DNA from 2 places in the Bradyrhizobium sp. CCBAU 53351 genome. Region 2 is predicted to be linked to the other one. Evidence: riboswitches for the same ligand, from Rfam matches in the RefSeq annotation. Region 2 holds a riboswitch; the other holds the start of a gene.
The links. Region 2 has a riboswitch for cobalamin ahead of XH83_RS12715 (energy-coupling factor ABC transporter permease). Riboswitches for the same ligand answer to the same signal wherever they lie in the genome.
Positions count from the first base shown of each region.

Region 1: another riboswitch for cobalamin. It lies ahead of XH83_RS16465 (TonB-dependent receptor); the one in region 2 lies ahead of XH83_RS12715 (energy-coupling factor ABC transporter permease).

Region 1 is NZ_CP030059.1:3,516,235-3,527,220, forward strand. It holds gene XH83_RS16440 (adenylate/guanylate cyclase domain-containing protein) at 1-293, shown strand, start outside; gene XH83_RS16445 (hypothetical protein) at 399-590, shown strand; gene XH83_RS16450 (hypothetical protein) at 743-952, shown strand; gene XH83_RS16455 (fumarylacetoacetate hydrolase family protein) at 1,057-1,905, shown strand; gene XH83_RS16460 (hypothetical protein) at 1,987-2,244, shown strand; cobalamin riboswitch at 2,291-2,505, shown strand; gene XH83_RS16465 (TonB-dependent receptor) at 2,619-4,856, shown strand; gene XH83_RS16470 (hypothetical protein) at 4,930-5,511, shown strand; gene ilvD (dihydroxy-acid dehydratase) at 6,944-8,665, shown strand; gene XH83_RS16480 (tetratricopeptide repeat protein) at 8,652-9,485, shown strand; gene xth (exodeoxyribonuclease III) at 9,544-10,341, opposite strand; gene XH83_RS16490 (ATP-binding protein) at 10,477-10,986, shown strand, end outside.
Region 2 is NZ_CP030059.1:2,736,034-2,747,019, forward strand. It holds gene cobG (precorrin-3B synthase) at 1-446, shown strand, start outside; gene XH83_RS12670 (precorrin-8X methylmutase) at 446-1,075, shown strand; gene XH83_RS12675 (precorrin-2 C(20)-methyltransferase) at 1,078-1,809, shown strand; gene cobJ (precorrin-3B C(17)-methyltransferase) at 1,806-2,540, shown strand; gene XH83_RS12685 (cobalt-precorrin-6A reductase) at 2,516-3,262, opposite strand; gene cbiE (precorrin-6y C5,15-methyltransferase (decarboxylating) subunit CbiE) at 3,261-4,442, shown strand; gene XH83_RS12695 (cobalamin biosynthesis protein) at 4,439-4,807, shown strand; gene cobM (precorrin-4 C(11)-methyltransferase) at 4,804-5,586, shown strand; gene XH83_RS12705 (cobyrinate a,c-diamide synthase) at 5,586-6,896, shown strand; gene cobA (uroporphyrinogen-III C-methyltransferase) at 6,893-7,624, shown strand; cobalamin riboswitch at 7,670-7,889, shown strand; gene XH83_RS12715 (energy-coupling factor ABC transporter permease) at 7,926-8,603, shown strand; gene cobF (precorrin-6A synthase (deacetylating)) at 8,648-9,397, shown strand; gene cobT (nicotinate-nucleotide--dimethylbenzimidazole phosphoribosyltransferase) at 9,408-10,460, shown strand; gene XH83_RS12730 (histidine phosphatase family protein) at 10,453-10,986, opposite strand, start outside.

The DNA.
Region 1 (10,986 bases), 780 kb from region 2:
AAATCGATCGCCTGGCAGTCGCCGGCCAGACCGCGCCGCAGGCGATCTTCGAGGTGATGGCGAGGGCTGGCGCGCTCACGGATGCGCAATTTGGCTTGCGCACACACTATGCCGAGGCGCTCGCCGCCTATCGCGCCCGGCGCTTCGACGCGGCGCGCGCGGCCTTTGGCGCGGCGCTCGAAGCCGTCCCCGGCGACGGCCCCTCGCGCACGATGCTCGGCCGCATCGCGCAGTTCGAGGCGGGCCCGCCGGACCAGGGATGGGACGGCGCCTGGCGCCTCGACAGCAAATAGGCTGCCGCACCGGAAAAATTCATTCTACGGGATAACGATGTTCGCCGTGACCTATTTCCCGGGCTTAGGTTGGATGTCCTTGAGGCGTTTGATGGGGACACGCCGATGCCAGAACTTCAGGACAGGCTGGAACGGTTCGAGACGCTCACCGCCGAATGCGAGCTGATCGCCAAGCTCGCCACCGACAGCACCAAGCGCGAGTTCTATCTGAAGCTTTCGGACCAGTACCGTCAGCTGGCGCTGGACATGCGGCAGGCGATCGCGACCAAGGCGGCGGAAACTCAGGCGGCGGCCTGAGGCCGGCTGCAATCCGTTCTTAACGTTTGGCGCGCATCCTGATGGCATGCGGGCGTCGCTGATCGGCGGTGCCCGTGTTGGGAAGGCCGGGGTTCGCTGCAATGCAGCGTGCGCCGTGAACGTCGTTTTGCCATGCCTCACAGGGCAATCCCATGCGCCTCGTTGCCGTGATCATCATCGCGCTCATGACGGCGGCCTGCGACCAGGAGCAGGACATCACCGGCTCGACGCCGGTCTGTCCCTTGCGGAACTACAGCTACAACCCCCGCGACATGAACCAGTGCGTCAATGCCTGTAAATCATGCGATCGCGGCACGACCGTCACCTGCACGACCTCCTGCAGCCTCAAGGGCGCGCGCTGAGCGCATCGCCTGCTGCCTTGCAGGGATCGCAACCGCGCCATCCCCGGCCGCCATCGTCCCCGCCATCTCGACCTGATAGGGTCGGTTGAGCAGGGGGACATCGGATGAAATTCGCAAGCTTCGAAATCAACAGCGCGGCGTCATGGGGTCTGGTGGAGGGCGACACCGTGGCCGATCTCGGCGCGGTGCTGCGCGATCGCTATCCCGATCTCAAATCGGCAATCGCCGCGGGCGTTCTGTCCGAGGTCGCCGCCGCGGCAGCCCGGGCGAAGCGCTATCCGCTGGCCAGCATCGCCTTCCTGCCTGTGATCCCGAACCCCGACAAGATCCTCTGCATCGGGCTCAACTATGAGAATCACCGCAAGGAGACCGGGCGTACCGAGGTCGAGAATCCCACCGTGTTCGGCCGCTTCGCCAACAGCCAGACCGGGCATCTCACCGACATCATCCGCCCGAAGGTCTCGACCCAGCTCGACTTCGAGGGCGAGCTCGCCGTCGTGATCGGCAAGGCCGGCCGCTACATCCCCCGCGCCGAGGCGTTCGGCCATGTGGCCGGCTATGCCTGCTACAACGAGGGCAGCGTCCGCGACTACCAGCGCCATACCCATCAGTTCACGCCGGGCAAGAACTTTCCCGCCACCGGCGCCTTCGGTCCGTTCCTGGTGACGCCCGACGAGGTCGGCGAGGTCGGGCCGCTGCGGCTGCAGACCCGGCTCAACGGCGAGGTGGTGCAGGACACCACCATCGATCAGATGATCTTCGATATCCCGCGCCAGATCGAATATTGCTCGCAGTTCACCCGGCTCGAGCCCGGCGACGTCATCGCCACCGGCACGCCGGGCGGCGTCGGCTCGCGGCGCACCCCGCCGCTCTGGATGAAGGCGGGCGATGTCGTCGAGGTCGAGATCGACAAGGTCGGCCTCCTTCGCAATGCCGTCGCCGACGAGGTCTAACGGAACCGGCGGTGCTGGGGCACCGGAACGATTCACGTGGGTTAGCCATTGAGACGCGGGCAGGACGCGGAGTCCGATGGAATGGGTATGCTCGATCCCGGCCGATTTCTGGTGTCGTGCTCGCATTGCGATGCCTGGCCGATGGCGGCCAACGTGAAGCGGTCGAGCTGGTCGGCGTCGCCGCATGAGGTTCGCTTTGTCTGCACGCGCTGCCGCCGCGAGGAGACTGCGATCGTCTCGGCCTCCGGCGAATTGACCCCGATCAAGCGCGTCGATGTTCCGCCTCGCGATGTCGCTGCCGCCTGGGCCCAGGCCCAGCGTTTGCGAGGGCGGACTTGAGCCGCAGTTGCTACACCGACTGCCGATTGACTCTCCGGCGGAACGGCACGTAGATGATCGCGACGGTTCTCCTCATGGAGATCAAAAGGGAATGTGGTGCGGGGCGTCCCAACGCCGGGATTTGTCTCAACGCCACGGCTGCCCCCGCAACTGTAAGCGGTGAATCTTTCGTCCTGTGCCACTGGGAATCTCGGTCCTGGGAAGGCGACGCAAGGTAACGACCCGCGAGCCAGGAGACCTGCCGTCAGCCGTGGTCACACGCGAGGATGTCGGTCGGGGAGTACAGACATTGGCTTCACCGGAGCAGCCCATTGCTCTGCCGTGAAACCTCGTTCGCTGTGACGTGCCACCGACGTCATACCGAGGTTACAACATTGTCCCGTCTCGCTTCTGCTGCCCGGCGCCTCAGCGTAGGCCTGTTCGCATCCGTCTCGCTCCATTCGCTCGGTCTCTCCGCGGCCTTCGCCCAGCATGCTGTCGCCGAGCAGTTGCCGCCGGTCGAGGTGAGCAAGCCCGACGATCAGAACCGCACGCGGGCCAGGGCGATCGGTGAGGGTGAGGCGACGAGGCCGCGGCGAGCCGCGAATGTCGCGCCGGCAGGCAATGGCACCGGCTCATCCGGCCCGGGCTCCGGGGCTGTCGCCGGTGACGGCGGCATCATCGGAGCAGCCACGACCGTCATCACGGCCGCGGATATCGCGCATGCGCCGTCGCAGACGCTTGCCGAGATCATCGCCACGCAGACCCCGGGAGCCCAGATCACGACGTTCTATGGCGGGCAGATCGGCGCCAAGACCAGCGTGGACCTGCGGGGCTTCGGCGCCTTTGCCACCGCCAACACGCTGGTGCTGGTCAACGGCCGGCGGCTCAACGACGTCGACATGGCGCAGGTGGACCTTTCCACCATCCCGCTCAATTCCATCGAGCGTATCGAGATCACGCGCGGCAATTCCGGCGCGGTGCTCTATGGCGACAACGCGGTCGGTGGCGTGATCAACATCGTCACCAAGACCGGAAGCGGCGGACCGCCCGTGACCGCGCGCATCGAGGCCGGCTTCGGCTCGTTCAACACCAGGCTCGGCAATGTCTCGACCTCGCTCAATTCGGGGCCGTGGTCGACCTCGTTCTACGGCAATGCCGTCAGCACCGACGGCTATCGCGACAACAATCGCTATTCCCAGCAGAATGGCGTCGGCAATCTCAATTACACGACGCCGGGCCTCACGGCGTTTCTCACCGTCACCGGCGACAATCAGGAGCTGCGCCTGCCGGGCGGCCGCACCGTCGATCCCTCCATCGGCCTCGACGAGCTCAAGACCAGCCGGCGAGGCACGAGCACGCCGTTCAACTACGCCAACCAGCAGGGCATTAGCGCGACAGCCGGCTTCGCCAAGACCCTGGTCAACGGCGTCGATCTTATCGTCGACGGCGGTGTGCGCGACAAGAAGCAGCAGAGCGCGTTCTTCTCCAGCCCGGCGCCGGTTCCTGCCTTCTTCACCTCGACTTATGTCGATTCCAACCTGACGACGTGGTCGATCACGCCGCGGCTCAGTGTGAAGAGCCTGTTGCTCGGCATGCCGTCGCAGTTGCTGACCGGCATCGACTACTACGATGCGAGCTTCCGGCAGGACCGCGGCGCCGGGCAGGGGCTCGCCGCCTGGCACAATTACGACCTCAGGCAGCAGACGGTCGCCGGCTATTTCCAGCACACATTGGGAGTCGCGCCCACGACCGACATCTCCTACGGCGCGCGGGTGCAGAACGTCAGGCTTGCGGCACGCGACAATTTCGACGCGGCGGCGCCGTTCAACGCCGACATCGGCGCGTCGTCGCTGACCAGCGAGGAGACCCAATATGCGCTGCATCTCGGAGCCGAGCATCGCCTCAATGACATGGTCTCGCTGTTCGGCCGCGCCGCGCGCGCCTTCCGCACGCCTGACGTCGACGAGCGGCTGTCCTCGGGGCCGTCCTTCGATCCTCTGACCTTCGCGGCCATCCCGCAAACGTTTCAACTCAAGACCCAGACCTCGCAGGACATCGAGGGCGGCCTGCGCATCAAGGGCGGCGGACTGCAGCTGCAGAGCAGCCTCTATCTGATGGACCTCACCAACGAGGTCCATTTCAACCCGGTCCTGTTCTACAACACCAACCTCGATCCGACCCGCCGCTACGGCTCGGAGACCAGCCTGTCCTACCGCGTCAACGACGCCCTGCTGCTGCGCTCCGGCATGGCCTATACCCGCGCGGTCTTCCGCGAGGGCGTCTGGGCCGGCAACGACGTGCCGCTGGTGTCGCGCTATACGGCAAGCGCCGGCGTCACCTGGAACATCTGGCAGAACTATCTGGTGCTCGATGCCACCGCGCGGTTCTGGAGCGAGCGGCGCATGGACAACGACCAGGCGGGCACGCAGAAGCCGATTCCGGCCAACGGCACGATCGATCTCAAGCTCAGCGGCCAGGTTGAGCGCTACTTTTGGTCGCTCAGCGTCAACAACGTGCTGAACGCGCTCTACTACGACTACGCCATCGCCAGCACCTTCACCGACGGCCGCTTCAGTGCCTATCCGCTGCCCGGCCGCTCCTATCTGCTCAAGGCCGGCGCGACGTTCTGATCAAGGCTTACACCTCGCTACGGCTGTCGCTCACCCTCAGATGAACTGGTATTCCTCAACAAGGAGATCATCCATGGCCCTCAGCATCCTGCCGTCTCACGGCGACGGCTTCCGCCTTCACCCGGTCGCGCCGCGCCTTGCGCCGATGTTCTGCCTTGCGCTGCTGACGGCATCATGCGCGCTCGCAAGCTTCGCTTTCGCCTGCGTCACGCCGTTTGCGGCCTTCGCCGTCGTTGCGGCGGCGATGCTGCCGCTGCGCCCGGCGCTGCTCGTCGTCACCGGCGCCTGGCTGGTGAACCAGACCATCGGCTTCGGCGCGCTGCACTATCCCGTTGACGCCGGTACCATCGCCTGGGGCTTTGTCATCGGCGCGGCTGCGCTGCTGGCGACGGCGATCTCGTCGATGGTGCCCGGCCTGCTGCCCCGGGGGCGCACGCCGCTGGTGCTCGCGATCATGCTCGTCACGGCCTATGCAGTTTACGAGCTCGCGCTGCTCGCCGCGACGCCGTTCCTGGGCGGCGAGGGCGCCTTCACCGTCGCCATCGTGACGCGCATCGCCCTGACCTGCGCCGTCTGGCTCGCTGGACTCGTTGCGGTATGCGAGATCGTCCGCCTGGTCGATCCGTTCAGACACAAGGGCGCAATGTCGGCCTGAGCGACGCCATCGTAGATCGTAGCCCGGGGAGCGTAGCGATACCCGGGACAGTGCTGGTGGAATCCCGGATGTCGCTCCGCTCATCCGGGCTACGCGGCCGTGCCCTGTGTCGGCCTCTGTCAACCCCTCGCCGCGAAAATATTCCACTTTACCGAAATTCGGTTTTGGCGCATATGTCGCCCATCCCGGCTCACCAGGAGGGGCGATCTCGAGGTCGTCTTGATCGCGAGCCGGGTTTGCGGTGGACGCGGCAGCGTCGGCATGAGAGGTGCGGGCAGGGCGGGTAGTCCCTGTGAGCCCGCGGCCGCGTGCAGACGAACGGCGCTGCTAGGCTTCGTCTCGCCTGTAAGTTTTCAGCTCCGTCGACAGGGCTGGAAATACTGCGGCGACATGGCGGGCCGTGCGTACGGCAAAACCGTGTGGTCCTGGCCGTCGTTGCTACGGTCAAGCCGGATCGAAGATGCGCGCGAGCCCAACCGGGTGGGCGGCATCATCCAATTCGAACGGCGAGGGAGGCCAAAGGAAAGTTCGGCTCCCGGGAGAGCGCGGCATAAGCCGTCCGACCATCGCGCAGGGAAGGCCGAGTGATCGGCACCACCTGTATGCTGCTGTGCGGTTTTCTGCGTGCGCGTGCAATTCGCGCAGCGGACCGCGGGTGCGATGTCAGCACCCGGCCTTCCCTGCGCCCTCTTGGATTTGAGGGACGAGAGATGAAGCAAAGCTCGGGCGAATTCAGCCGCGAGGCTGAGAAGCTGTGTCTGCTGCCACACAATAAGTGTCATCGCCCGGCTTGACCGGGCGATCCAGTACTCCGAGACGGCAGTGACTGAACCGATAAGCCGCAGCGTACTGGATTCCCCGCTTTCGCGGGGAATGACAGCGTCACTTGGAGAAGCAACTTGCCGCCTCATCCTCCGTCATTGCGAGCGCAGCGAAGCAATCCAGAATCCATCCAGGGAGAGACTCTGGATTGCAGATGCGAAGCAGCGTCCGGTCGACGGTGCGCTGCTGAGCCAGGACGCATCTCACCGCGACCTCCGGTGCAGTTTCTAGGTCCGGCGACACCAGTCTGTGGCAGAGGGGCCGACTCACGTACTTGCACCTCATCTCGAACCGGAGCGGCGTGCGCCCCTGGCATAGTGAAATCAAAGATTGTGAGCTGCCATCTGCGAGATGGTATTACAGTAAGCGAACCCGTGTCTTCCCGGTAACGATTGTGCTGTCGATGCAACACTCGGTTCCGATTTAACCTTCATCACTCGTGGTTCGCCTCACCGCCGCTTTTTGGCCACACCCAAACATGAATAAAATCGCTCTAATGTTCTAAGGGCAGCGGCGGTCCTCGAAGGCGACGAGAAAATCCCAAGGTCGATTCAAATCTTGGCTCTGATTTTTCGCCTCTGAAAGGGTTCACCGGGGAAACTGGTTTGCGATGGGCGCCAAGATTGACAAGCAGAGGCTGCCAAGCCGTCACGTGACGGAAGGCCCTGCGCGCGCGCCCCATCGGTCCTATTTCTACGCCATGGGTCTGACCACCGAGCAGATCCACCAGCCCTTCGTCGGCGTCGCCTCCTGCTGGAACGAGGCCGCTCCCTGCAACATCGCGCTGATGCGTCAGGCCCAGGCGGTGAAGAAGGGCGTGGCGTCGGCCGGCGGCACCCCGCGCGAATTCTGCACCATCACCGTGACCGACGGCATCGCCATGGGCCATGACGGTATGCGCTCCTCGCTGCCGTCGCGCGAATGCATCGCCGATTCCGTCGAGCTCACCGTTCGCGGCCACGCCTATGATGCCCTGGTCGGGCTCGCCGGCTGCGACAAGTCGCTGCCGGGCATGATGATGGCGATGGTCCGTCTCAACGTGCCCTCGATCTTCATCTATGGCGGCTCGATCCTGCCCGGCACATTCCGCGGGCAGCAGGTCACCGTGCAGGACATGTTCGAGGCGGTCGGCAAGCACTCGGTCGGCGCGATGTCGGACGAGGACCTCGACGAGATCGAGCGCGTGGCGTGCCCCTCGGCGGGCGCCTGCGGCGCGCAGTTCACCGCCAACACCATGGCGACCGTCTCCGAGGCGATCGGCTTGGCACTGCCTTACTCGGCCGGTGCGCCTGCACCGTATGAGATCCGCGACGCCTTCTGCATGACCGCCGGCGAGAAGGTCATGGACCTGATCGCTCAGAACATCCGGCCGCGCGACATCGTTACCCGCAAGGCCCTGGAGAACGCCGCCGCCGTGGTCGCGGCCTCCGGCGGCTCGACCAATGCTGCGCTGCACCTACCGGCGATCGCGCATGAGTGCGGCATCAAGTTTGACTTATTCGACGTCGCCGAAATCTTCAAAAAGACACCATATGTCGCGGATTTGAAGCCGGGTGGCCGTTATGTCGCCAAAGACATGTTTGAAGTAGGTGGCATACCGCTTCTGATGAAGACGCTGCTCGACAACGGCTTCCTGCACGGTGATTGCCTTACCGTCACGGGCCGCACGATCGCTGAAAACCTCAAGAGCGTGAAGTGGAATCCGCACCAGGACGTGGTGCACCCGGCAGACAAGCCCATCACCGTGACAGGCGGTGTGGTCGGCCTGAAGGGCAATTTGGCGCCAGAAGGTGCGATCGTGAAAGTCGCGGGAATGTCCAACCTCAAGTTTACCGGTCCGGCCAGGTGCTTCGACCGCGAGGAGGATGCTTTCGAGGCGGTCCAGCAGCGCACCTACCGCGAAGGCGAAGTCATCGTGATCCGCTACGAGGGGCCGAAGGGCGGCCCCGGCATGCGGGAAATGCTCCAGACCACCGCGGCGCTGACCGGCCAGGGCATGGGCGGCAAGATCGCGCTCATCACCGACGGCCGCTTCTCCGGCGCCACCCGCGGCTTCTGCATCGGCCATGTCGGGCCGGAAGCTGCCATTGGCGGCCCGATCGGGCTGCTCGAGGACGGTGACATCATCGAGATCGATGCGGTCAATGGGACCCTTAACGTTAAATTGAGCGACGCCGAGCTCGCCCAGCGCAAAACCAAATGGAGCGCTCGCGCGACTAACCACACGTCGGGTGCGCTCTGGAAATATGCTCAGCAGGTTGGACCAGCGGTCGGGGGGGCAGTGACCCATCCGGGCGGCGCGCACGAGAAACAGTGTTATGCGGACATCTAGGCGTGCCATAGTTGCGTTTGTGTTGGGGGTCAGTGCGCTGGCCGCGCCGGCGCTTGCCTTCGACGGCGCTCCGGTCAACCCGAAGGATGCGACCATCCCGGTCGTGACCACGTTGCCGGGGACCGCGGCGACCATGCGCGGCAGGATCGCGCCGGCGACCGCGCCGCAGGAGACCTCGCTCAGTGCGCTGCAATATGCCGCCGAGGGTGGCCACCCCATCGCGCAGTGGAAGCTTGGCCGCATGTACGCCAATGGCGACGGCGTCGCCCAGGACGATCTGCGCGCCTTCGAATATTTCAGCCGGATCGCCAACGCGCATGCCGAGGACAGCCCGTCGGCGCCGCAGGCGCAGATCGTGGCCAACGCCTTCGTCGAGCTCGGCCGTTACTATCTCAGCGGCATCCCGAACTCGAAGGTCAAGTCGGATCCGGAGCGGGCGCGTGAGATGTTCTCCTATGCCGCGTCCTATTTCGGCAATGCCGATGCGCAATACGATCTCGCCCGGCTGTACCTGAAGACGCCGGACGCCTCGCGTGAGGATTTCCGCTATGGCGCACGCTGGCTCGGTCTTGCCGCGCAGAAGGGCCAGCACGAGGCGCAGGCGCTGCTCGGCCAGATGCTGTTCAACGGCGACCGTCTGCCGCGGCAGGCCGCGCGCGGCCTGATGTGGCTGACCCTGGCGCGCGACAGCGCCGGCACCGCGGAGACCTGGATCAAGGAAAGCTACAACCGCGCCTTCGCCAAGGCCTCCGACGACGACAAGGCCATGGCCCTGCAATTGCTCGAGCAGTGGGTGCAGGACGGCGGTAATCGGCGCTGAACGCCGGTCATTCCGGGTCTGATGCTTTGCATTGCCGGGGAATGACGACGCGGATGGCCTACGCCGCCTCGAGATCCAGATCCGCCCACACCGGCACATGGTCCGACGGCTTCTCCCAGCCGCGCACATAGCTGTCGATCCCGACATTGGCGAGCTTGTCGCTGGCCTGCGGCGACAGCAGCAGATGGTCGATCCGCAGCCCCTGGTTCTTCTGCCAGGCGCCGGCCTGGTAGTCCCAGAAAGTGTAGAGCCCGCCTTCGTCGGTGACGGCCCGCAAGGCATCGGTCAGGCCCAGGCCGAGCAGGGACTGGAAGCTCTCCCGCGTCTCGGGCTTGAACAGCGCGTCCTCGGTCCAGGCGGCCGGATTGTGCACGTCGCGGGCATGCGGGATGACGTTGAAGTCGCCTGCCAGGATCAGCGGCTCCTCGGTCTTGAGGCGCTCCTTCGAATAATCAAGAAGCCGGGACATCCATTTGAGTTTGTAGGGATATTTCTCCGTCCCGACCGGATTGCCGTTGGGCAGATAGAGGCAGGCGATGCGCAGCACCCCTCGCTTCAGCGTCACGACGCCCTCGAGGAAGCGGGCATGGGCGTCCTCGTCGTCGCCGGCGAGGCCCGACTTGGTCTCGTCGAAGCGGAGCTTGGAGAGCAGGGCGACGCCGTTGAAGGTCTTCTGCCCGTGCGTGACCACGTTGTAGCCGAGCGCCTCGATCTCCAGCCGCGGAAAGGCCTCGTCGACGCATTTGATCTCCTGGAGGCAGACGATGTCCGGCTGGCACTCCTTCAGCCAGGTCAGCAGCAGGTCGATCCGCTGCCGGACCGAGTTCACGTTCCAGGTGGCTACTCTGATGGGCATGTCGGCAGGCTCCGGACCAAGGGCCATGGTTAGAACAAACTGCAAACGCGCCCGTCAAGGATGCCGCAAAATCTCCCACAAAATTAACCCGGCTTAAGCAGGCCTCAGGCCATTGATCGTCAAAAGGTTCCTCGGATGGGATGGCCGGACAAGTCGATGAAGCGAAGCGAGCCGCGTGACGGCCTGATCGGCGCGTTCCTGTATTGGCTCGGCGGCTTCGAGATCGAGGACGGCCTGACCGCCGGTCTCAGCGAGCGCGAGATCCGCCGCATCCGCGCCAAGCAGATCGACGCCGTGACCCAGCTGATCCCGGTGACCATGGCGGTGACGATGCTGAACGTCGCCATCGTGCTGATCCTGTTCTGGGGCCGCGGCTGGAACGACTTCCTCGCGATCTGGGGCCTGACGCTCGCCACCACCGCTTCGCTCGCGGTGCGCTCGTGGCGGAGGTCGCATCAGAACCCGCCGCAGGAGGCCTCGCCCCGCGCCGCCCGGCAGATGCTGCGGCAGGCGGTGTTCCTCGCCGCGATCTGGGGCGCGCTGCCGCTCGCGCTGTTCAACCACATCGAGCCGACCAGCCAGCTGATCCTGGCCTGCCTGATGGTCGGCATGATGTCGGGCGGCGCCTTCACGCTGTCGACCTTC
Region 2 (10,986 bases):
TCGGCGTCGCGTTCGGGCAGCTGCTGCACACGACGCTGCATCAGTTCGCCGGTTGTGGCCATGCGCTACGCATGACGCCCTGGCGAATGGTGCTCAGCGAAGGCAAGCGCGAGATGCCGAGCGCGCCGGGCCTCATCACCGAGCCCTTTGATCCCGCGCTGCGCGTCATCGCCTGCAGCGGTGCGCCGCGCTGCCGCGAAGCCCATGCCGATACCCGCGCGCTGGCCGCGGCGCTCGCGCCGCGCATCGCCGCCGACGCGCGGCTGCACGTCTCCGGCTGCGGCAAGGGCTGCGCCCATTCCGGCACGGCCGCCGTCACGCTGGTTGCGACGCGCGCCGGCTTCGATCTCGTCCGCAACGGTTCGATCCGCGATGAGCCGGTCCTGCGCGGGTTGAACGGCGCCGACATCGTCAGCGATCCCTCGATCCTCGTCGGAGGGAACTGATGCCGCACATTTACGAGACCGATGGCGCGGCGATCTACCGGCAGTCCTTCGCCACCATTCGGACTGAGGCCGATCTTGCCCGCTTCACGCCGGCCGAGGAGCAGGTCGTGGTGCGGATGATCCACGCCGCCGGCATGGTCGGCCTGGAGGCCCATATCCGCTTCACGCCGGGCATGGCGACGATCGCTCGCGCCGCTTTGCAAAGAGGCGCGCCGATTCTGTGCGACGCACGCATGGTTTCGGAAGGGATCACGCGTGCAAGGCTTCCCGCGGCCAATGCCGTCATCTGCACGCTCGGCGATGAGACCGTGCCCGCGCTCGCGCAATCCATGCGCAACACCCGCTCGGCCGCGGCACTCGAACTGTGGCGGCCGCATCTGGACGGCGCGATCGTCGCGATCGGCAATGCGCCGACGGCGCTGTTTCATCTGCTCAACATGCTGGAGGATACAGACTGCCCGCGGCCGGCGGCGATCATCGGCTGTCCGGTCGGCTTCGTCGGTGCAGCCGAGTCCAAGGCGGCGTTGATGGCCGCTCCGCCGGCGCCGGCGCTGACCGTCGAAGGCCGCCTCGGCGGCTCGGCGATCACGGTCGCGGCCGTCAACGCGCTGGCGAGCCGGAGCGAATAGCGATGGGACGCATCATCTGCTGCGGTCTCGGCCCCGGTGATCCCGATCTGATGAGCGTGCGCTCAGACCGCACGGTGCGGGCTGCGAAGCACGTCGCATACTTTCGCAAGAAGGGCAGGCCGGGCCAGGCGCGGCGCATCGTCGAGGGCATGCTCGCGACTGACGTCACCGAATACCCCATGGAATACCCTGTCACGACGGAGATCGCCTTCGACAGTGCGGAATACGTCCAGCTGCTCGCCGGTTTCTACGACGAATGGGCGGAGCGTCTGGCGCGGCTTTCGCGTGCGGTCGACGTCGTTGTGCTCTGCGAGGGCGATCCTTACTTCTACGGCTCCTTCATGCATCTGCACACGCGCCTGCAAGGGCGTGTCGAGATCGAGGTGATCGCCGGCATTCCCGGCATGGTCGGCTGCTGGAACGGCGTCGGCCAGCCGATCGCGCTTGGCGATGATGTGACGACCGTGCTGATGGGCACGCTTCCCGAAGGTGAGCTCGAGCGCCGCATGCGGGATTCCGATGCGCTCGTCGTGATGAAGACCGGCCGTAATCTTGCGAAAGTGCGCCGCGCGCTCGCATCTGCCGGCCGGCTGGACGACGCCTGGCTGGTCGAGCGCGGCACCATGCCGGGCGAGCGTGTGGCGCGGCTCGCGGAGATCGATGCCGCCGACTGTCCCTATTTTGCGATCGTGCTGGTGCACGGCAAGGGCCGGCATCTGGAAGCCGCCGAATGACGGGCACGCTGACCATCGCGGGCCTCGGGCCGGGCAGCGATGCCCTGGTGACGCCCGAGGTCACGGCCGCGCTTGCCACCGCGACCGACATTCTCGGCTACGCGCCCTATGTCGCGCGCGTGCCGCCGCGTGCTGGGCTGAAGCTGCATCCCTCCGACAATCGCGAGGAGCTGCAGCGCGCCGGCGAGGCTTTGCGGCTCGCCGCAGAAGGCCGGCAGGTCGTCGTCGTGTCATCCGGCGATCCCGGCGTGTTCGCGATGGCCTCGGCCGTGTTCGAGGCGCTGGAGCAGGCGCCGCAATATCAGGCGCTGCCGATCCGCGTGCTGCCCGGGATCACCGCCATGCTGGCGGCGGCTGCGCGTGCCGGCGCGCCGCTCGGCCATGATTTCTGCGCGATCAACCTCTCGGATAATCTCAAGCCCTGGACGATCATCGAGAGGCGTCTGCGCCTCGCAGCGGAAGCCGATTTTTCGATTGCGATGTACAATCCGCGATCGGCGAGCCGGCCCGAGGGCTTTGGCCGCGCGCTCGCGGTGCTGAAGGACGCCGGCTGCGGCGAGCGCTTCGTCATCTTTGCGCGCGCGGTCAGCGCGGCCGACGAGAAGATCGTGACCGTGACGCTGAACGAAGCGGCGCCGGAGATGGCCGACATGCGCACGCTGGTGATCGTCGGCAATTCGCAGACGCGCCGTGTCGGCCGCTGGGTCTATGCACCGAGGCGGGTCGAATGACCGAGCCACTCCATCACCTCAGCGACGCTCTCGACCCGTCGGCGCTCGGGCAGCGTCGGCCGCGAGATCATGACCACGGGAAGGCCGAGCATGCGGGCCGCGTCGACCTTGGCACGCGCGCCGTCGCCGCCGGAATTGCGGGCGACGATCCACGCGATCTCGCGGGCGCGCAGCATCTCGAGCTCGCTGTGAAGCGTGAACGGCCCGCGCGACACGATCACGTCAGCGGCGAAGGGCAGGGCCGCCTCCTGCGGATCGACGAAGCGCAGCGTGTAGGCATGCTGCGGCTTCATCGCGAACGGCGTGATATGCTGGCGGCCGATGGCGAGGAACACGTTCGCGGGCGCCTCCGGCAGCGCGGCGGCGGCGGCACTGATATCTGCAACCTCGATCCAATTGTCGCCGGACATGCTGCCCCAGGGCGCGCGCTCCAGCGCGAGCAGCGATGTCCCGGTGTCCGCGCAAGCTTCGACCGCGTTGCGGCTCATCTCGGCTGCGAATGGATGCGTCGCGTCGATCACATGCGTGATGCGCTCGTCGCGGATGTAACCCGCAAGCCCGCTGACGCCGCCGAAACCGCCGATGCGGGTCGGCAGCGGCTGATCGGCCGGCACGTGAGTGCGACCGGCGTACGAATAGACGGCATCGATGCGCGCGCGCGCGACCTCGGCTGCGAGCGAGCTCGCATCGGCCGTCCCGCCCAGTATGAGGGCGCGCATCATGGCTGATCCCTGGCTGACCATCATCGGTATCGGCGAAGATGGCCTTGCCGGGCTGTCGGAAGCAAGCCGAAAGGCGCTTGCCGATGCCGAAACCGTCTTTGGCGGGGAACGGCACCTCGCGCTCGCCGGTGTGGGCAGTCGCGGCCGTGCGTGGCCAGTGCCATTCGATGCCGGTGTCGTGCTGAGCTGCCGCGATCGGCCGACGGCGGTGCTCGCCTCTGGCGATCCGTTCTGGCATGGCGCAGGCGCTGTTCTCGCCGAGAGACTCGGTAGCGACGAGTGGATCGCGCATCCGGGACCGTCGACGTTTTCGCTCGCGGCTGCGCGCTTAGGCTGGCGGCTGGAGACCACGATATGCATTGGCCTCCATGCCGCGCCGTTCGAGCGTCTCGTACCGCATCTGGCGCGAGACGCGCGCATCATCTGCCTGATGCGTGATGCAACGGCGGTTGATGCTCTCGCGAAATGGCTGACCGATCGCGGATGGGGTGCCTCGCTGATGTGGACACTCGAGGCGCTTGGCGGGCCACAGGAATATACCGACCAGCATCGCGTCGACCTCTTTGCCGAGGAGGTGACCTCAAATCTGGTCGCGGTGGCCTTGTGGGCGAGGGGCACGCAAGGCATTCCCCGCAGCTCAGGGTTACCGGACGATCTGTTCGCCCACGACGGCCAGATCACCAAGCGCCCTGTGCGCGCGCTCGCGCTCTCGGCGCTGGCGCCGCGTCCGGGCGAAGGGCTGTGGGATATCGGCGCGGGATCGGGGTCGATCTCGGTCGAGTGGGCACTGTGCGGCGGGACGGCAACCGCCATCGAGGCGCGTGAGGATCGCGTCGCGAACATCAGCAAGAATGCAGCCGCGTTCGGGCTGGCGCACCGGATCAGCGTCGTCACGGGGAAAGCGCCCGAAGCGCTCGCTACACTGGAAGCGCCGGATGCGGTCTTCATTGGTGGCGGCCTCGATCGTGCGATGTTCGATGCCGTCTGGTCGCGCCTCGCGCCTGGAACGCGGCTCGTTGCACATTCGATCACGTTGGAAACCGAAGCGCTGCTCGGCGAGCTAGAGCAGGGCCATGGCGGTCAGCTGATGCGGGTCGAGATCGCGCATTCCGCGCCGCTCGGCCGCTATCGTTCCTGGGAAGCTGCACGGCCGGTGGTGCAGTGGAGTGTGACCCGATGAAAGTGGCTGGCTTCGGGTTCAGGAGAGATGTCACGCTGGCCTCGCTGCGCGATGCGCTGCGGGCGGCGGGCGGTCCCGAAGGTCTCGCAGCGATGGCGACTGTCAGCGACAAGGCCGACGCGGAGCCGCTAAAGCAGCTCGCGCGTGAGTGCGGTGTGCCGATCAAGGCTGTTCCGGCTGAGATGCTGGCCGGGATCGCAACGCCAAGCCAGTCGGATCTCGTGATGGAGAAGTTCAGGACCGGATCGGTCGCAGAAGCCGCGGCGCTCGCGGCGGCTGGCCCTCGCGCGCGGCTGATTGCGACGCGGGCGGTCTCGCAGGATCGCACCGCAACCGCCGCAATCGCGGAAGGAGACGGCGCATGACGGTGCATTTCATCGGCGCCGGGCCGGGCGCGCCAGATCTGCTGACCCTGCGCGGCCGCGACCTGATCGCGGCCTGTCCGGTCTGTCTCTATGCGGGCTCACTGATCCCTGACGGCGTGCTTGCGCATTGCCCTCCCGGCGCGCGCATCGTCAACACCGCGCCTTTGTCGCTCGATGAGATCATCGCGGAGATCGCCACGGCGCATGCCGAGGGCAAGGATGTCGCACGGCTGCATTCCGGCGATCTCTCGATCTGGTCGGCGATGGGCGAGCAACTCCGCCGCCTGCGCGCGCTGGGCATTCCCTTTTCGGTCACGCCGGGCGTGCCGTCCTTCTCCGCCGCTGCGGCAGCGCTCGAGGCTGAGCTGACCCTACCGGGGCTTGCCCAGACGGTCGTCCTGACGCGCACGCCGGGCCGCGCCAGTGCAATGCCTGACGGCGAGAAGCTGGCCGCGTTCGCCGCGACCGGCGCGGTGCTCGCGATTCATCTGTCGATTCACCTGCTCGACCAAGTCGTCGCCGAGCTCACGCCGCATTACGGCGAAAATTGTCCGGTCGCGATCGTCTGGCGCGCAAGCTGGCCGGACCAGCGTATCGTGCGCGCGACGCTCGGCACGCTCGATGCAGCAGTCGGCGCGGAGATGGAGCGTACTGCGCTGATCCTGGCCGGCAAGACGCTTGGCGCTACGGATTTTGACGAGAGCCGCCTCTACGCCGCCGACTACGACCGTCGCTACCGACCTGTCGGCGCCGAGCCTCGCTTTCCGGAGGCGTCGTGATGGCGGTGGGCCTTGTCATCTCCGCACCGGCCTCCGGAGTCGGCAAGACCACGCTGACGCTGGCGCTCGCACGCGCCTGGCGCCATCGCGGCCTGAACGTGCAGTGCTTCAAGAGTGGCCCCGACTACATCGATCCCGCCTTCCACGCGGCCGCGACGGGCCGCGCCTCCGTCAATGTCGATAGCTGGGCGATGGACCGCGGCACGATCGCCCATCTCGCCAGCCGCGGCGCGGATGCCGATATCGTGCTCGCCGAGGGCTCGATGGGCCTGTTCGACGGCGTCGCCGCGCGCGGCGTCTGCGGCACCGGTGCTACCGCCGACATCGCGGAGATGCTGGGCTGGCCGGTGCTGCTGGTGATCGACCCCTCTGGACAGGCGCAGACAGCGGCGGCGATCGCCGCAGGCCTGCGCGATTACCGCGCCGGCGTGCGCCTCGCGGGCGTCGTGCTCAATCGTGTCGCCAGCCCACGCCATGAAGACCTGGTGCGGCGTGCGCTCAAAGATGCCGGCATCGCCGTGTTCGGCGCGCTGCCGCGCCATGCCGAGATCAGCCTGCCGAAGCGGCATCTCGGCCTGGTGCAGGCCGAAGAGCAGGCCGAGATCGGCAAGCTGATCGACGAGGCCGCGCGCTTCGTCGCCGAGCATGTCGATCTCGCTGCCGTGTTGCGCTCCGCAGCCGGCTGGTCGCCGCAGCCGGCCGCAAATGGCCTGACCGTGGTGCCGCCCGGCCAGCGCATTGCGTTGGCGCGTGATGCCGCGTTCTCCTTCGTCTATCCCCATATGCTGGAAGCCTGGCGCGCGGCGGGCGCCGAGATCCTGCCGTTCTCGCCGCTGGCCGATGAAACGCCTGACGCGAGCGCCGATGTGTGCTGGCTGCCCGGCGGCTATCCCGAGCTTCATGCCGGCAGGATCGCGTCCAATGCGCGTTTTCGCGAGGGCCTGCGCGCCTTCGCCGAAACGCGACCCGTGCATGGCGAATGCGGGGGCTATATGGTGCTGGGAGCCGCTTTGACCGACGCGGACGGGATCCGCCATGAGATGACAGACCTGCTTGGCCTCGAGACCAGCTTTGCCAAACGCCGCATGCATCTGGGCTATCGCCTCGCGACGCTCGCCGCGCCGATGCCGGGATATCGCGCCGGGGCGCGCCTGCGCGGCCACGAGTTTCACTATTCGACCATTCTCGCCCAGCCTGACACGCCGCTCGCGGTCGTGCATGATGCGACGGGTGCAGTCATCGCCGAAACCGGCTCGCGGCGCGGCCGTGTCAGCGGCACGTTCTTTCATCTGATCGCGGAGGATCGGTGAGCGGATTCGTCTCCTTCATCTCCGCCGGACCCGGCGACCCCGAATTGCTCACGCTCAAGGGCGCCGCGCGGCTGCGCGAGGCCGACGTCGTGCTCTATGACGATCTCGCCTCGGGCGCGATCCTCGATCTTGCCCGGCCCGAAGCCAATCTCGTCTCGGTCGGTAAGCGGGCAGGGCGGCCCTCGACCAAGCAGCATCACGTCAACCGCCTGCTGGTCGACTATGCCGTAACGGGCGCGCGCGTGGTGCGGCTGAAGTCCGGCGATGCCGGGATATTCGGCCGCCTCGAGGAGGAGATCGAGACGCTGCGCGAAGCCGGCATCGGCTATGAGATCGTCCCCGGCGTCACCTCGGCTTGCGCCGCCGCGGCTCAGGCCGGCATTCCCCTGACAAGGCGCCACACCTCGCGCCGGGTGCAGTTCATCACCGGCGCGGACGTCACCGGCGAGCTGCCGCCGAACCTGAATTGGGCGGCGCTGGCCGACCCTGAAGCGACGACCGTGGTCTATATGGGCCGGCGCACCTTTCCGGCGCTTGCCGCAAAATTGATCGCGCATGGGCTTGCCGCGGATACGCCGGCGCTGGTCGCCGAATCCCTCGGCCGTTCCGACGAGCGGCTGGTCCGCACCACCATTGCCGAGCTTGCCGAGCAGCTTGCCCGCGGCGGCGCGGCTTCCACCGCCGCCGTGATCCTGTTCGGCGCGCTGGCAGGGGATTATCCGTCGTGACGGCCGCGGCCGCCCTTCGCCTCTTGACGCAGGCGCGCCGAAAGGAGCACACAGGAGAGGCATGGTGCTCAACGCGGCGCAAAGCGCCGGAGCATAATCGGGAATGGGGATGGGCGGACCAAGTTGCGGCGCTCAAAACCCCAGCCGCCCCCGCGACTGTAAGCGGTGAGGGGCTCCGATCAGCCACTGGGCCGCAAGGCCCGGGAAGGCCGGAGAACCCAGTGAACCGCGAGCCAGGAGACCGGCCCTGCACGTTTTGAGGCCAAGGCCGTCGGGTGTGACGGCAGGAAGGATCTGAGCCATGCATATCGAACCCGGGATCGTGACGGGCGCCAAGCTCGTGTTGAGTTACGCAACCGGCATCGCCGCAGGCGGCGTTGCCCTGAAGCTCGCGGCCGAGACCGTACGCGAGCAGGGCATGACGTCGTTTGCCGCGCGCGCCTTGGCCACGACGGTCCTCGTCTTCGTCTTCTTCGAGATCCTGCCGCACTTCCCGGTCGGCGTCTCCGAGGTCCACTTCATTCTCGGCTCGACCTTGTTCCTGCTGTTCGGTGCGGCGCCCGCCGCCTTTGGCCTCGCGTTCGGCCTGCTGCTTCAGGGCGTGTTCTTCGAGCCGGCCGACATCCCGCAATACGGCATGAACGTCACGACGCTCCTGGTGCCGCTGTTCGCGATCCAGGCGATCGCCACACGGACCATCCCGCGCAACACCGCCTATGTCGATTTGAAGTATCGCCAGGCGCTGGCGCTGTCGACGACCTATCAGGCCGGCGTGATCGGCTGGGTGGCGTTCTGGGCGCTCTACGGCTCGGGCTTTGCGATGAGCAACCTCGCCAGCATCGCGACGTTCGCCGCCTCTTACGCGCTGGTCATCGTGATCGAGCCGCTGGCCGATCTGGCCGTGCTGGCGCTGGCGAAGTCGCTGCGCGGCGTCACCGCGCCGGGCTTCGTCACCCCGCGCCTGCACAACGCGGCCTAAAGAGACAAGGGGCGGCCGTCATGGCCGCCCCCCCGGCGCCCGCGATGCTCACGCTTTCCCTGATCGGCATCGGTTGCGGCGATCCTGGCCAGCTCACGCGCGCCGCCATTGAAGCCATCAACGCCGCCGATCTCGTCCTGATCCCGCGCAAGGGAACGGCGAAGTCCGATCTCGCCGATCTCAGGCGGACGATCTGCGCGGATGTTCTGACCAATCAAACGACGCGTATTGCCGAGTTCGATCTTCCCGTGCGCGACACAGAGGAAGCGGATTACCGCAAGGGCGTGGACGACTGGCACGATGCGGTTGCCGCGACCTGGCAGCACGCGGTCGCAGATCATCTCAAGGGTGAGGGCAAGGTTGCGCTGCTGATCTGGGGCGATCCCTCGCTGTATGATTCCTCGCTGCGCATTGCGCGGCGGCTCGATCCCTTGCCCAAAATCGAAGTCGTACCCGGCATCACCGCGATCCAGGCGCTGTGCGCGGCCCATGCGCTGCCCCTCAACGACATCGGCGAGCCATTTCTGGTCACGACGGGACGGCGCCTGCGCGAAGGCGGCTGGCCGCAAGGCGTCGACACCGTGGTGGTGATGCTCGACGGCGGCACGGCGTTCCAGTCGCTCGATCCTGATAGCCTCCACATTTACTGGGGCGCCTATCTCGGCATGCAAGATCAGATCATCCTATCCGGCGCGCTCGCCGAAATCGGCCCGCGCATCGTGGCCGTGCGGCAGGAGGCGCGCGCGCGCCACGGCTGGATCATGGACAGCTACATTCTCAAGCGGACGCGTTAAGCGAGGCAGCATGCTCCCCGACTGGGTCACCGACAAATGCCCCGAAATCTCCGCGGTCCATCGCGACGCGGCGATCGCGCGTCAGGCGCAACTGACGAAGCCGACCGGCGCGCTCGGCCGGCTCGAGCAGCTCGCGATCGAGCTCGCGGGCTTGCAGGCCACCGAGCAGCCGCGCGCGGCGCGCGTGCCGATCATCGTCTTCGCCGGCGACCACGGCATCGTCGCGCAGGGCGTGTCGGCCTATCCGCAAGCGGTGACCATCGCGATGATGGCGAATTTTGCCGCGGGCGGTGCCGCGATCTCGGTGCTGGCGCGCGAGCTTGGCTCCAGCCTGGAAGTGGTCGACGCCGGCACGCTTGCGCAGGAGGAGATGACGGGAATCGTCACCGACAAGCCGCGCCGTGGCACGCGCGATTTCAGCGTCGAAGCCGCGCTCACACCTGCGGAACTGGCGTTCGCCTTCGAGGCGGGCCGGCGCGCCGTGGAGCGCGTGGCGGCCAATCCGCCCGATCTCCTGATCTTCGGCGAGATGGGGATCGGCAACACCACCACATCGGCGGCGATTGCCGCGAGCCTGCTCGGCATCAGCGCCGAGGAGATCGCAGGCAGCGGGACCGGCGTCGATGCCGCCGGCCGGGCGCACAAGGCGCGGGTGATCGACGCTGCGATTGCGCATCATGGCGTTGCGGGAGCGTCGCCCGAAAAAATCCTGTGCGCCGTCGGCGGTCTCGAAATCGCGGCGATCTCGGGCGCGATCATCGCGGCCGCGCAGCGCCGCATTCCCGTATTGATCGACGGCTTCATCGTGTCGGTCGCAGCGCTCGCAGCAGTGCGGCTGAACCCGTCCTGTCAGCCGTTCCTGCTGCCGTCGCATCAATCGGCCGAGCAGGGGCACCGGCTGGTGCTGCGCGCGCTGAACGTGCAGCCGCTGATCAGCCTCGATCTCAGGCTCGGCGAGGGATCGGGCGCCGCCATCGCGCTACCCTTGGTGCGCAGCGCTTGTGCACTTCACAACGGCATGGCGACCTTTGCCGAAGCCAATGTGCCGGACAGGCCTAGCTGACCCGCTGATTGACCGAGACGACGCGCCATCCGGTCGCGAGGCGATCGATCCGGGTCAGCGACAGCGGCTCGATCACGAAGCGCAAGGCGGCTTGCGGCGTGAGATCCAGCGCGATGCACAGCGCGGCGCGGATGGTGCCGGAATGCACAACGAGCGTGGCCGGTCCGGTCCCGATCCGCGACAGGCCTAGCCGGACACGCGTGACCTGATCCGCAAAGCTTTCGCCGCCCGGTGGCCGCCCGCCGGCCGGATCATTCCAGAACTGGGCGTAAGTCTCGTCGCCGGTCGCAGCGAGCGCGTCGTGCCGATGGCCGGTCCAGTCGCCGAAATCCTGCTCGCGGAATTCGCTGACCAGCTCCGGTTCGAGACCCAGCGCGCGCGCCGTCTCGACCGTACGCCGCGACGGGCTGGCATAGCTGGCGGCATTCCGCGGCAGATGGCGCTGCAGCGCCTCCAATTGCGCGCGATCGCCGAGGTCGGCCGGTGCGTCGGCGGCGTGGATGGTGCCTTTGATGCCGTCGACCGG